DNA from 4 places in the Parendozoicomonas sp. 209JJ7-1 genome. Region 1 is predicted to be linked to each of the others. Evidence: predicted binding sites of a transcription regulator. Region 1 holds the regulator's gene; each other region holds the start of a gene.

The links. The regulator sigma-54, encoded in region 1, starts transcription at its own class of promoters, with help from an activator protein. The targets are predictions, from matches to a motif close to TGGCACNNNNNTTGCTNT.
Region 2: the regulator sigma-54 is predicted to act here: its motif matches at 1,471-1,488, upstream of ACY2RQ_RS10515 (P-loop NTPase).
Region 3: the regulator sigma-54 is predicted to act here: its motif matches at 1,891-1,908, upstream of ACY2RQ_RS02515 (amino acid ABC transporter substrate-binding protein).
Region 4: the regulator sigma-54 is predicted to act here: its motif matches at 1,219-1,236, upstream of norV (anaerobic nitric oxide reductase flavorubredoxin).

The regions. Positions count from the first base shown of each region.
Region 1 covers NZ_JBYVJU010000003.1:154,038-157,160, reverse strand. The annotation lists gene lptB (LPS export ABC transporter ATP-binding protein) at 1-605, shown strand, start outside; gene ACY2RQ_RS04215 (RNA polymerase factor sigma-54) at 775-2,259, shown strand; gene hpf (ribosome hibernation-promoting factor, HPF/YfiA family) at 2,416-2,721, shown strand; gene ptsN (PTS IIA-like nitrogen regulatory protein PtsN) at 2,740-3,123, shown strand, end outside.
Region 2 covers NZ_JBYVJU010000009.1:40,615-43,737, forward strand. The annotation lists gene ACY2RQ_RS10510 (hypothetical protein) at 1-1,182, shown strand, start outside; gene ACY2RQ_RS10515 (P-loop NTPase) at 1,561-2,379, shown strand; gene ACY2RQ_RS10520 (RNA polymerase sigma factor FliA) at 2,382-3,119, shown strand.
Region 3 covers NZ_JBYVJU010000002.1:115,374-118,496, reverse strand. The annotation lists gene ACY2RQ_RS02520 (amino acid ABC transporter permease) at 1-599, opposite strand, end outside; gene ACY2RQ_RS02515 (amino acid ABC transporter substrate-binding protein) at 727-1,746, opposite strand; gene ACY2RQ_RS02510 (acyl-CoA desaturase) at 2,070-3,123, opposite strand, start outside.
Region 4 covers NZ_JBYVJU010000006.1:51,267-54,389, reverse strand. The annotation lists gene norV (anaerobic nitric oxide reductase flavorubredoxin) at 1-1,179, opposite strand, end outside; gene norR (nitric oxide reductase transcriptional regulator NorR) at 1,382-2,932, shown strand; gene ACY2RQ_RS07550 (hypothetical protein) at 2,947-3,123, opposite strand, start outside.

The DNA.
Region 1 (3,123 bases):
GCAAAACCACTTGTTTTTACATGATTGTGGGGCTGGTCCAGACCGAGTCAGGCGGCATACTGATCGATAATCAGGATATCACCGCCCTGCCCATGCATGGTCGGGCCCGGGCAGGTATTGGTTACCTGCCCCAGGAAGCCTCTATCTTTCGGAAGCTTACCGTCGCCGAAAATATTCTGGCCATTCTTGAAACCCGGAAAGGACTGAGCAGAAAAAAGCGCCAGGAGAAACTTGAGCAGCTGCTGAATGAGTTTAACATCCAGCATATTCGCGACAGCCTCGGCATGAGCCTGTCCGGCGGTGAGCGCCGCCGGGTTGAAATCGCCCGGGCGCTGGCGACTGAACCGTCCTTTATTCTCCTTGACGAACCTTTTGCCGGGGTAGACCCAATCTCGGTCACAGATATCAAGGAAATTGTCACTCATCTGAAGAATCGCGGCATCGGTGTACTGATTACTGATCATAATGTGCGGGAAACTCTGGACATTTGCGAACATGCCTATATTGTCAGCGAAGGTCATATCATCGCTTCCGGTGACAGCGATACGGTTATGGCCAACCAGAAAGTGCGAGATGTTTACCTGGGCGAACACTTCAGGATCTGAATAACCGGGCCGTACTGATGCAGCGGGTGACATACAGCTTTCAAATTCCCATCCGCTGCGAGTAAGATAGCGTTAACGCGGGATCAGGCTTAACCCTGATCGCTGACCGCAAAGCAGGGAGGTAAGAAGAATTGCTTGGACAGAGTTGTAGAAGCTGGATAACTATCCTATGAAGCCATCTCTGGAACTGAAAATTGGTCAGCAGCTGACCATGACACCCCAGCTGCAACAGGCCATACGCTTGCTTCAGTTGTCGACTCTGGATCTCCAGCAGGAAATTCAGCAGGCCCTGGAAAGCAACCCCATGCTGGAACAGGATGAACAGCAATCCAGCGAAGACGACGCCTCCAAAGACGCTATTACGGACGCCGGCCTGACCGATTTCAACGAAACAGCCAGAGCCGAAAAGCCCGACGAATCCAAAGAGACCCAGGAAGACTGGGCAGACTCCATCCCTTCCGACCTGCCCGTCGACAGCGGCTGGGATGATGTTTACCAACCCCCTTCATCAACGTCCTCTGCCAGCGAATATTCCGGTGATGATGTCGCCGCCCGTACCAGCACCAGTGAAACTCTGCAGAACCATCTTGAATGGCAGATGAACCTGACCCCAATGTCAGACACCGACCGTATAATCAGCATGTCTATCATTGACGGCATTAACGACAATGGTTATCTGACAACATCCCTTGAAGACATCCTCAGCGGCCTTGACCCGGAACTGGAGGTCGAAATGGATGAAGTAGAAATGGTGCTTCACAAAATCCAGCAGTTTGACCCTGTGGGCGTCGCCTGTCGTGATCTTCGTGAATGCCTGATCCTGCAGCTCTGCCAGCTGCCGGAAGCAACAGATGACGTGGTTAACGCCCACCGGATTCTTGATCGTTATATTGATTTGCTGGGCACCCGGGATTACACCACCCTGATGCGCCGCACACGCTTGAAAGAAAACCAGCTACGGGACGCACTTCAAGTCATTCAAAGTCTAACCCCCCATCCCGGCGCGGAACTGCAATCTTCTGAAGCAGAGTATGTAATTCCAGATGTGCTGGTTCGAAAGCACAAGGGGCACTGGATGGTGGAACTGAACTCTGATGCATCACCGCGACTGCGTATTAATGACAGTTATGCTTCCTTGATTCGCAAAGCCGACTCCAGCTCAGACAACACTTATCTAAAAAATCATCTGCAGGAAGCCCGCTGGTTTATTAAAAGCCTGCAGAGCCGTAATGATACTCTATTGAAAGTGGCAACTCGTATTGTGGAATATCAGCGGGGCTTCCTTGATTATGGGGAAGAGGCCATGAAGCCCCTGGTTCTCCATGATATTGCTGAAGCTGTAGAAATGCATGAGTCGACCATTTCGCGAGTAACCACCCAGAAATTCATGCACACTCCACGGGGTATCTTTGAGTTGAAGTATTTCTTCTCAAGCCACGTCAGCACCACATCCGGAGGAGAGTGCTCGTCTACGGCGATTCGGGCCATAATCAAAAAGCTGGTAGCCCAGGAAACTCCCAAAAAGCCCCTGAGCGACAGCAAGATTGCTGATATTCTGGGGGAACAGGGCATCAAGGTGGCCCGGCGGACAATCGCCAAGTACCGGGAAGCCATGAATATCCCGCCCTCCAACGAGCGCAAACGGCTGGTATAAGTGTGTGATTTGAGCTGTCCCAGCTCAAGGAAAGCCCGGATTTCTGCACCTTACAGGCAAAAGTCGAGACGGAGCAGAGGTCTGGTGATAAAATGAAAATGTCGGCCCGGTATGGAATTGCCGGGGCTGCTCAACCTGACACCAGGAGAGTAACGCATGCAAGTAAAGATCAGTGGTCATCAGTTCGACGTTACCGAAGCTCTGCACGACTATGTATCCAAAAAGCTGTCCAAATTAGCCAGTCACTTTGACGGAATCACCAGTGTTCAGGTCACTCTGAGCGTGGAAAAACAACGACAACTCGCAGAAGCAACACTTCACGTACGTAACGCGGATATGGCTGCCTCCTCTGAGCACGATGATATGTACGCAGCCATAGACCTGCTGACGGACAAACTTGATCGACAGCTATTGAAGCACAAGGAAAAAAACATAGATCGCCTGCAGGGGGCGTCTCACTGATCCCTGTTCCCTAATCTAATGAGCCTACGTAATCTTCTTTACCCCGGGCATGCCCTTTGCGGCGTGCAGGGGGCCAGCAAAAAGCGCACCCTGGAGTTTATCGCCAACCTGATCAGTGAAAGGCAGCCTGGCCTTGACGCCAAGGAGCTGTTTCACCAGCTGATCACCCGGGAAAAACTCGGGAGCACAGGTCTTGGTAATGGATTCGCACTGCCACACTGTCGTGTAGCGAATTGCGAAAAGCCCCAGGCTGTATTTATCCGGCTGGCTGAACCTATCGACTTCGATGCCGTTGATCGCAGACCCGTTGACCTGATTTTTGCCCTGGTTGTTCCTGAGAACGAAACGGAACAGCATCTGCAGTTCCTGCGCCAGATCGCCGAACAGTTCAGCAACTCCGCC
Region 2 (3,123 bases), on a different contig from region 1:
GATTCTTTGTGGACGGGTATTAATTTAAAGCATACCGAAGAGCAATGGGGCGGATCATATCTGATAAAGGATTATGATCATCCTGATGTGGATGTATCCAAAGTGGTTAATTCTATTTCGGCTGATAATCCTGCCTGGACAACTGGCTTCCTGCGGTCACTGAAAAAATTATTCTTACAGAATTCCTTTAGCACTGAGGGGCATATCAGTGATGATGAAGGACTGGAGCAGATGTTGTTTGGCTCCGGGGTTATAAAAAGCTGGGAGACGGCAGCATCTGGTTTATCACGGGCTTATGGGGAGGAAGGGGACTTTTTAAAAAAAGCTCTGTATGAGTTTCCTGAAACACTGATATTTCATAGTGATAGTTATTTCACTAGCTATGAAGGCCATTACACTGTTGATGAGAAAAACGTACAAATGTTTTTCAGCGTTTATGACAAGTCAGCCAAATCTGAAGATGAAACAGAAGGTGAAGTGGTGCCAGGTTCATCTTCAGAGGTAAAGAATCCTGCTGACACGAAAGGTGTTGTGCCTGTTGCTGTGATTCAGGCGGTGTTCTTCCGTTGGGAGGATGGTGTGATATGCCAGATGATTAATATTTTTTCGCCAAAGTTAAAGGCTGGTAAAGGTGAGCGTGCAGGCATTATTGCTGGATGGGCATGGGATGCTATTGGAAAGTTCCATAATTCTTTTCCTCCAACAGAAGTTTCTGATGAAAAAGATCATTTGAAACTTGTCCGGCGACCCCAGAAAAATGCTGTGATTGAGCGTTCTCTTGTGGGCTCGCTGGAGGGTATGGTTATATCCGCTGTACTGCCTTCGAGTGGTGCCTTACCGCTATTGTATCAGCTGGCTGGAGGAGCTGCGTTAGGTGGGGTATATTCCGCATGGCGTGGACGCCGGGATTATAAAAAAGAGCTGTCAGAAACGGCGCTTGGTTATGTGAACGGACAGCTGATTAATCTGGTCAGCTGCCGTTCATCACAAAAAGATTGGTTTGATAATGATGCCTGGGGTGTTATTGCCAATAAGCCAAAGGTTGTTCAGTCTGTAAGCCGAAAAACTCAGTCCCCAGTTGTGAGCCTGGATAGGAATGGGAAAAATTTAACAACTGAGCGGGAAATGTTTTCCCTGAGTTTTACTCAAAGCAATAGCAGTGGAGTACGTAAAAGGCGTTAATTTCATTTCAAATTGTTTATCTATAAAACCATAAAATAGGATTTGTGATTGGCGGAAAATTGTCGTTTTTTTCTGATAAGACTTCTATCCGCAAATTGCGGAAGCTTTTTCTGTTCATAGAGGGGAGTTATTACGGCAAGATTCTGGCGGCACCTCTCTGACACGCCAAAATATAAACGCTTATTCTGGAGCCATAACCATAAGGTGATGGCTTTGAGTGCTGTTTTGTTTTCATAAAAATCTTTATAAACAATGAGTTAGAAAAAATGCGGATTTGCTTTGCGTTTCTGGCACGGTCACTGCATTAGTTGCAGTAGTATTGGGGCACACCATGGATGGTATGCATTTCAACAGCAACTGAACGGACCGTAAAGGACTATGGACGTAAATCCTGTAAGAGTTATTGCCCTTGCCAGTGGTAAAGGTGGGGTTGGAAAAAGTTTCCTTAGCCTGAATCTCGCTGAAGCCCTGTCGAACATCGGGCGCCGGGCCATGATCCTGGACGCTGATTTCGGTCTGGCCAATATGGAACTTATGACCGGCATTCAACCGAACAAAACCATTACAGAAGTACTGGCCGGTGAGTGTGATGTTTCCGAGACATTAATAGAAGGCCCGAATGGAGTCCAGGTGATTCCCGGCAGCCGGGGAAACCCCGATATGGCGGAATTGGGCGTTGGTCGTATATCTGGTTTGATCAATGCCGTTGATCAGCTGGTCGGAGAGATGGACTACCTGCTGGTGGATACAGCTGGCGGACTTTCGCCAACAGACCTGCAGTTGATGCAGGCCGCTGGAGAAGTGCTGGTTGTGGTGACTCCTGATCCTCTGGCTCAGGCGGACGCCGCTGATTATATCAGGGCTCTGCGTCGCCATTGCGGCATCCAGCAGTTTGGCATTCTGACCAATATGACCCGCCGCCAGCGTGAAGGTCATGCGCTGGTGGAGACCCTGCAGCAGAGGTTGGGTTTTGATCTTGATTTGGTACTCCGCCATTGCGGGCAGGTACCGTTTGATCAGGATGTCGGAAAATCCAGCGCCAGTTTTCAAACCATTTTCCAGAGTCGTCCCGATTCCCGCGCCGCACGCTCATTGCAGCTGCTGGCGGAAACCCTTGATCGTCGCAAAATCAGCACTCCAGTCCTCGGAGGTATGCAGTTCTTTCTGGAGCAAACCGTTAACGCCGGAGGCATGTAAGCATGGAAGCTCTTGTCCATAACACCAGTGACAGTGATGACCGTCATCGTAAACATCTGTTCCAGGTTGAGATCGTTAACAAACATGCGTCTCTGGTCAAACGTATTGCACGTCATCTGTCCGCGAGAATGCCATCTAGCGTTCAGGTTGATGACCTGGTCCAGGCCGGCATGGTGGGACTGCTGGAGGCGGCTGGCAAATATGATGCCGCCAAGGGGGCCAGCTTTGAAACCTTTGCCGGTATTCGTATTCGTGGTGCCATGTTGGATGAAATTCGCCGTGGTGACTGGGGGCCGCGTTCTGTTTACCGCAATTCCCGCCGGGTAAGCGAAGCCATTCAGGTGGTGGAAGCTCGTCTTGGCCGGGATGCCCGGGACGCGGAAGTTGCCGCAGAACTGCAGGTTTCCCTGGATGAGTACTTTAATATGGTGAAAGACCTGAAGGGCTGCCGTCTGTTCAGCTTTGAGGATATGTTCGACAGTGAAGAGTCTCGTCTGCAGCGGTCGGGTGATGGTTGCACTCCGGATGGTGATTTGCAGGATGAGAAGTTCCGTACTGCTCTTCTGGAGGCCATTAAATCCCTGCCGGAAAGGGAACAGTTGGTATTAACTCTGTACTACGAAAAAGAACTGAACCTGAAAGAAATTGGCAAACTGCTGGGTGTCAGTGAATCCCGGGTCAGTCAGATCCACAGTCAGGCCGCGTTGCGTTTGCGGGGCCGTTTGCAGAGCTGGAAGTAATAAA
Region 3 (3,123 bases), on a different contig from region 1:
ACCAGTCCAGCCAATAACAGATAAAAATCAGCATTCGCTTCCAGCACCGGAATATATAAACCACGGTTACTGAAGAATATTCCGGGAACAGGGCTTAAAGCCTGCCGGGTACCGGGCAGGGCATGGGTAAATAATGCGTACCAGAAGAACAACTGCAGGATCAACGGCACATTACGCATGTACTCAACATAAATACGGGTTAAATTTTTTACCAGCCAGTTGGGAGATAACCGGGCAACACCGATTATTACGCCAATCACTGTCGCCAGAACAATAGCTACAAGACTGACTCTCAGGGTATTCACAAGGCCAACAATAAATGCGCGGCCAAAACTGTCTTTGGAGGAGTAAGCGATAATCGTATCGCCAATATCAAACCCGGCCTGCTGAGCAAGGAAGCCCAGCCCTATGGGAATATTCCGGGCATTCAGGTTGGTAACCAGATTTGAAACAAGATAATAAGCGGTACTGGCAATAACCAGAAAAGCTACAGCCTGAATAATCAGTGAGCGGATTTTAGGATCATTCCAGAAATGTGTGCGGGGAGGGCTTAGCGCCCTTTGGCCGGTGATGCCGGCTGAATTGCTATTGTCGTACATTAAACAACCTGCCCGGGAGACTACAACCCGAAAAGCCAGCCACATTCACTCAAAATCAAATGCAGCCAGTCTTTCGGTCTCTTTCATTAAAACGTCACGTAACTGCGTGAGTTATTAACGAATTTTTTTAGCGAACGGGCGGTGCGTACAGAATGCCGCCCAGGCTCCACAGGCTGTTCATGCCACGCTCGATTTTCAGCGGAGTTTCAGGGCCGACATTACGCTCGAAAATCTCGCCGTAATTACCCACAGCACTGATGGCACGGTAAGCCCAGCCGTTATCCAGACCAATCTTCTCGCCCAGGTTTCCGTTGGCACCCAGCAGACGCTGAACGGCAGGATCTTTGCTCATCTTCATCTTCTCAACATTGGCAGAAGTAATCCCCATCTCTTCAGCGTTGATAAGTGCGTAAGCGATCCAGCGAACCAGGGAGAACCACTGGGGGTCATTGGCGCGAACGGCCAGAGACAGAGGCTCTTTGGAGATAATTTCCGGCAGGATGACATAATCATCAGGGTTGCCCGGCGCGTTGGTACGAATACCGGCCATCGCAATACGATCTGCTGTCAGAACATCGCAGCGACCGCTGAAGAAAGCCGCACGCTCTTCGGAGCGGTCTTCAAAAACAACCGGCTTGTAGCTCATGTTGTGCTTGTTGAAGTAATCAGCCAGGTTCAACTCAGAAGTGTTGCCGGTACGGGTACAAACAGAAGCACCGTTCAGCTCAGTAGCGGATTTCACCCCCAGATCCTTGCGTACCATAAAGCCCTGGCCATCGTAGATGGTAGTAGCGGCAAAGCTCAGGCCCATGCCTGCATCGCGGCTCATAGTCCAGGTGGTGGTACGGCTGAGAACGTCAACCTCACCGCTCTGCAGAGCAGTCAGGCGCTGCTTGGAGGTCAGGGGAATGTACTCAACCTTGTCCGGGTCATTGAAAACTGCCGCCGAAATTGCACGGCAGAAATCCACATCAAAGCCGGCCATTTTGCCTTTAGAATCCGGAGCGGAAAAGCCAGGGGTCTTACCATTGGAACCACACAGCAGCTTGCCACGTTTTTGAACTGTCTCCAGAGTTGAAGCGCTGACAGAACCCGCCAGCACTGTCAGGCCAAGGATACTGGCAGTAAGAAGCTTCCATGATTTCATCACTATATTACTCTCGCATTTTTCCTGGTGTTCTATCTATCTTTCTGACTGCGCACAGTTAAAAAGTACGTAAGTACAAAATAATGTATGCATTCGGTATGCATAGCACTGTCTGACTGCGGGATCACCAAAGTCGGAACTGACATTGCAAATCAGGTGCCTGTTTGTATATGGCACCCATCTACAGCGAACGGGATGAAATGGTATTGCATTTATGTTGCAACTTTATAACAGCCTGAAGGCTGAGGAGAGAAGAAGAGAGAGGACTGGAGGGTAAAGGGTCAGGCGGCAGAATTCTCTGCCACCTGTTAAACAAAGAACAATCAGATCAAGTGACCATTACGGGCCAGATACCAGCGGGCCTGTTGTTCCTGAAGGGCTTTTTTCAGTTCGCAGTAGCGAGTGTGGGCTTCTGAAGCTTCCCACTGTTTTCTCAGGTCTTCGGCCTTGGCTTCCAGCTTTTGCTGGCGCAGATCTGCCCACTCTTTCAGGGTGTGCAGCATGGCTTCATATTGCTCTTCCAGCTGGGCCAGCGTTTTTTCACAGCCCATTCTTCCTTCAGCTCTCTTGTATTCCATGGTTAGAAGAGCTTTCTGGATTCTGTATTCATTCACCTTTTTCAGACCGGAAGCCAGCTTAAGTTTGGAAGCAGTCCAGATAATCCATTTAGTCGGGTCATACTGCCACCAGCGAATACCGTTGCGGTAATCTGTTTGGAAAATATGGTGGTAGTTATGGTAACCCTCACCCCAGGTAAACAGTGACAGAACGTCATTATCCCGGGCAGTATTTCTGTCGGTATAAGGACGACGCCCCCAGATATGGGCCAGGGAGTTAATAAAGAAAGTGCTGTGATGGGAAATAACCAGGCGCAGAACACCTACCAGCAACAGACTGGCCAGCACATCTCCGTGCCACAGTCCCAGCAACAGAGGCACACCAAAGTTCATCGCCAGCACAATAGGCACATAATACGTGTGCTGCCACATCACGATGGCGTCTTTCTGCAGATCCTTGATACCGGAGAAATCCCCTGACTTTTTATCATAAGAGCGCAGCATCCAGCCAATATGAGAGAACCAGAAACCCCGGCTGGCGGAGTAAGGGTCTTTATCATAGTCGTCCACATGGGCATGGTGACGGCGGTGACCGGAAGCCCAGTGCAGTACGCTGTTCTGAACTGCCATGGCACCCCAGAGAGCAAACCACAATCTGAGACTCCAGTGAGCTTTGTAAGCCCTGTGTGACCAGAGACGATGGTACCCGGCTGTAATCGCTGTGCCATTAAACATAAAGACCACGGCAAACATGGCCCACTCAAAGGCATCGTAGCCGTGAACTATTCCATACCAGGGAACAGCCGTTACCGCCACAAGA
Region 4 (3,123 bases), on a different contig from region 1:
GGCACGGCACTGTGCAAGAGCGTCAGCATCCGGTTTCCATTTGATTTTCAGGTTATCGGCCACATCGAACCCGGCTTCCTGCAAACGGTTATGAATTCTGTCCACAGCTGCGCCATGCCAACCATAACTGCCAAATGCCCCTGCTTTTTTCCCCTGAAAACGCAGGCCGGTGATCTCTTCAAGCATGCCTGCGATCTTCGGCATCATTACATTATTCATGGTGGAAGAGCCCACCAGCACAGCCTTGGAGCAGAAAACGTTCGCCAGAATCTCATTCTTATCATGGCGGGACACATTAAACACCTTTACCGCTACCTGGGAATCCACTTCGTGAATACCCTGGGCAATAGCGTCCGCCATCATCCGGGTATTGTTGGACATGGAGTCGTAGAAAATAGTGATACGACCTTCCTGGAAGGCCCCGCCAGAATGATTAGCCCCGGCCCACTCCATGTACTTTTCGATAATCTGGATGGGATTGTCACGCCAGACACAACCGTGGGAAGTAGCGACCATATCCACCGGCAGGTTAAAACTCTGTACTTCTTTGATCTTGGCAACCACCAGAGCGCTGAAGGGTGTCAGAATATTAGAGTAATAACGAAGGCACTGCTCCATCAACTCGTTCTGGTCAATCTCATCATTGAACAGGCGTTCGTCGCAGTAGTGCTGACCAAAAGCGTCGTTGCTGAACAGAACCGAATCGCCAGTCATATAAGTCATCATGCTATCGGGCCAGTGCAGCATGGGCGCTTCTACAAATACCAACTGTTTACCATTGCCCAGATCCAGGCTGTCACCGGTTTTTACGGTGTTGAAGTTCCATTCCGGATGATGGTGATGACCTACAATGGAATCAATCGCGTTCTCAGTGCAGTAGATAGGCGTGCCGGGAATTCTGGACATCAGTTCAGACAAAGCGCCCGCGTGATCTTCCTCAGCGTGGTTAATGACGATGTAGTCGATCTCGCTCAGGTCAGTTTCCTGCTCCAGGTTCAGGATAAATTCACGGCTGAACTTGCTGTCTACAGTATCAATAAGAACAGTCTTCTCTTCACGGATCAGATAGCTGTTGTAGCTGGTACCCTTGGTAGTTTTGAACTCAGTACCGTGGAAGTCACGGATTTCCCAGTCACGTTGACCAACCCAGTGGATGTTGCTTTTGATATGAATGGACATGACTATGTCTCCAGCCTGAAAGTTTAATTTACTTTCTATAAAGCATGTGCCATGCCAACTCTTAACCCCTTCAGTTTAGAGGGTTTTATACGTTAATAATGTCATTATGACACCCTCATAAAAATGTCATAATGACAGTCACTGTCCTTTTAACAATGTTTTTAACAATGCTTTTAACAATCATTCAAACGACGTTCGCTGTATGAACAAAGACCACTCCATAGACCTCACCAAACTCGCCCTGGAAATGACCACCGGCATTTCTTCACAAGACCGTTTCAGTCGTATGCTGGCTATTGTCAGAGATCTGTTTCACTGTGAAGCCTCAGCGCTGCTTGTATTTCAGGAACAGAAGTTTGTTCCCCTCTCCACCGACGGCCTGGCGGCGGATGTCCTTGGACGACACTTTGCCCTTGAAAAACACCCCAGACTGGAAGCCATTGCCCGAGCCGGTGATATAGTTCGCTTTCCCGCAGATAGCGATTTACCCGACCCTTACGACGGATTGATTCCATCCCTCAAAGGAGAGCTGAAGGTTCATGCCTGTGTTGGCCTGCCTCTGGTCGCCAATGAACGCTTAATCGGAGCCCTGACTATTGATGGCTTTTCTCCGGATCAGTTTGACGGTTTCAGCGATGATGAGTTGAGAACAGTCAGCGCCATAGCTTCGGCGTCCCTGAACAATGCTCTGTTAATGGAGCAGCTGGAGAACCAGACAGCGCGCTTTGCCATACCCGGAGGTATTCAGCAGGAGCCTCAAAAGGGCAGCGTCAAAATTGAAATGATTGGCCAGTCCCTTGCCATGCAGACCCTGCGAAAGGAGGTTGATGTTGTGGCCAGTACCGATATGACCGCACTGATTCTCGGGGAAACAGGCACAGGCAAGGAGCTGGTTGCCAACGAGATTCATTCAAAATCCGTCCGAGCCGAGCACTCTATGGTTTACCTCAACTGCGCTGCCCTGCCGGAAACAGTTGCCGAGAGCGAACTGTTTGGCCATGTCAAAGGAGCGTTTACCGGTGCCATCAGTCATCGCAAAGGTAAGTTTGAACTTGCGGACGGCGGCACCCTGTTCCTCGATGAAGTGGGTGAACTAACTTTAGCCCTGCAATCCAAACTGCTGAGAGTGCTGCAGTACGGCGACCTGCAACGCATAGGCGACGACAGAAGTTTAAAGGTCAACACCCGCATTATTGCCGCTACCAACAGGAATCTGGAAACAGAGGTTGAGGAGGGGCGATTTAGGGCCGATCTTTTCCATCGTCTCAGTGCTTTCCCGGTACATGTACCTCCCCTTCGGGACAGGGGAGAAGACGCACTGCTGCTGACAGGTTTTTTTATTGAGAAATGTCGCGCCCAACTCGGGCTTCAGCACCTGAGTCTGAGCGCCTCCTGCCATAAACGACTGCTGGAATATAACTGGCCGGGCAATGTGCGGGAGCTTGAACATTGCATTCACAGAGCGGCGATTCTTGCCCGGGTAGAAGCCGTTGATGAGTACGTAATGATTCTGCCGGAGCACCTTTCCCTGCAGAATGAACGAACAGCTATTCCTTCTGTTAGAAAACAACGCGACGGTAATTTTATTCCTGCAAATATTACCAGCCTGCGGGAAGCAACAGATGATTTTCAGAAAAAAATCATCCTCAGCTTTTTAAAGAGAAACAATAATAACTGGGCAAAAACAGCGAAACAGCTGGGTGTTGATGTCGGTAACCTGCACCGGCTGGGAAAACGCTTAATGTTGAAATAACTCTTTCATCACAGTTACTCCTGTGACAACTGGCCTATAAAGTAATTACCGAGGAAGGTTCGGGCATTCATGGTTGCCTTGTCATACCGACCATAGCCTGTTGTCGGGTACCAGCCCAGATCTGAGAGCAATAAGGTTTGCTTCATGGGCGGCCCTCCACGCAAAATCTGCAACTGCTCCGGAGTGATATG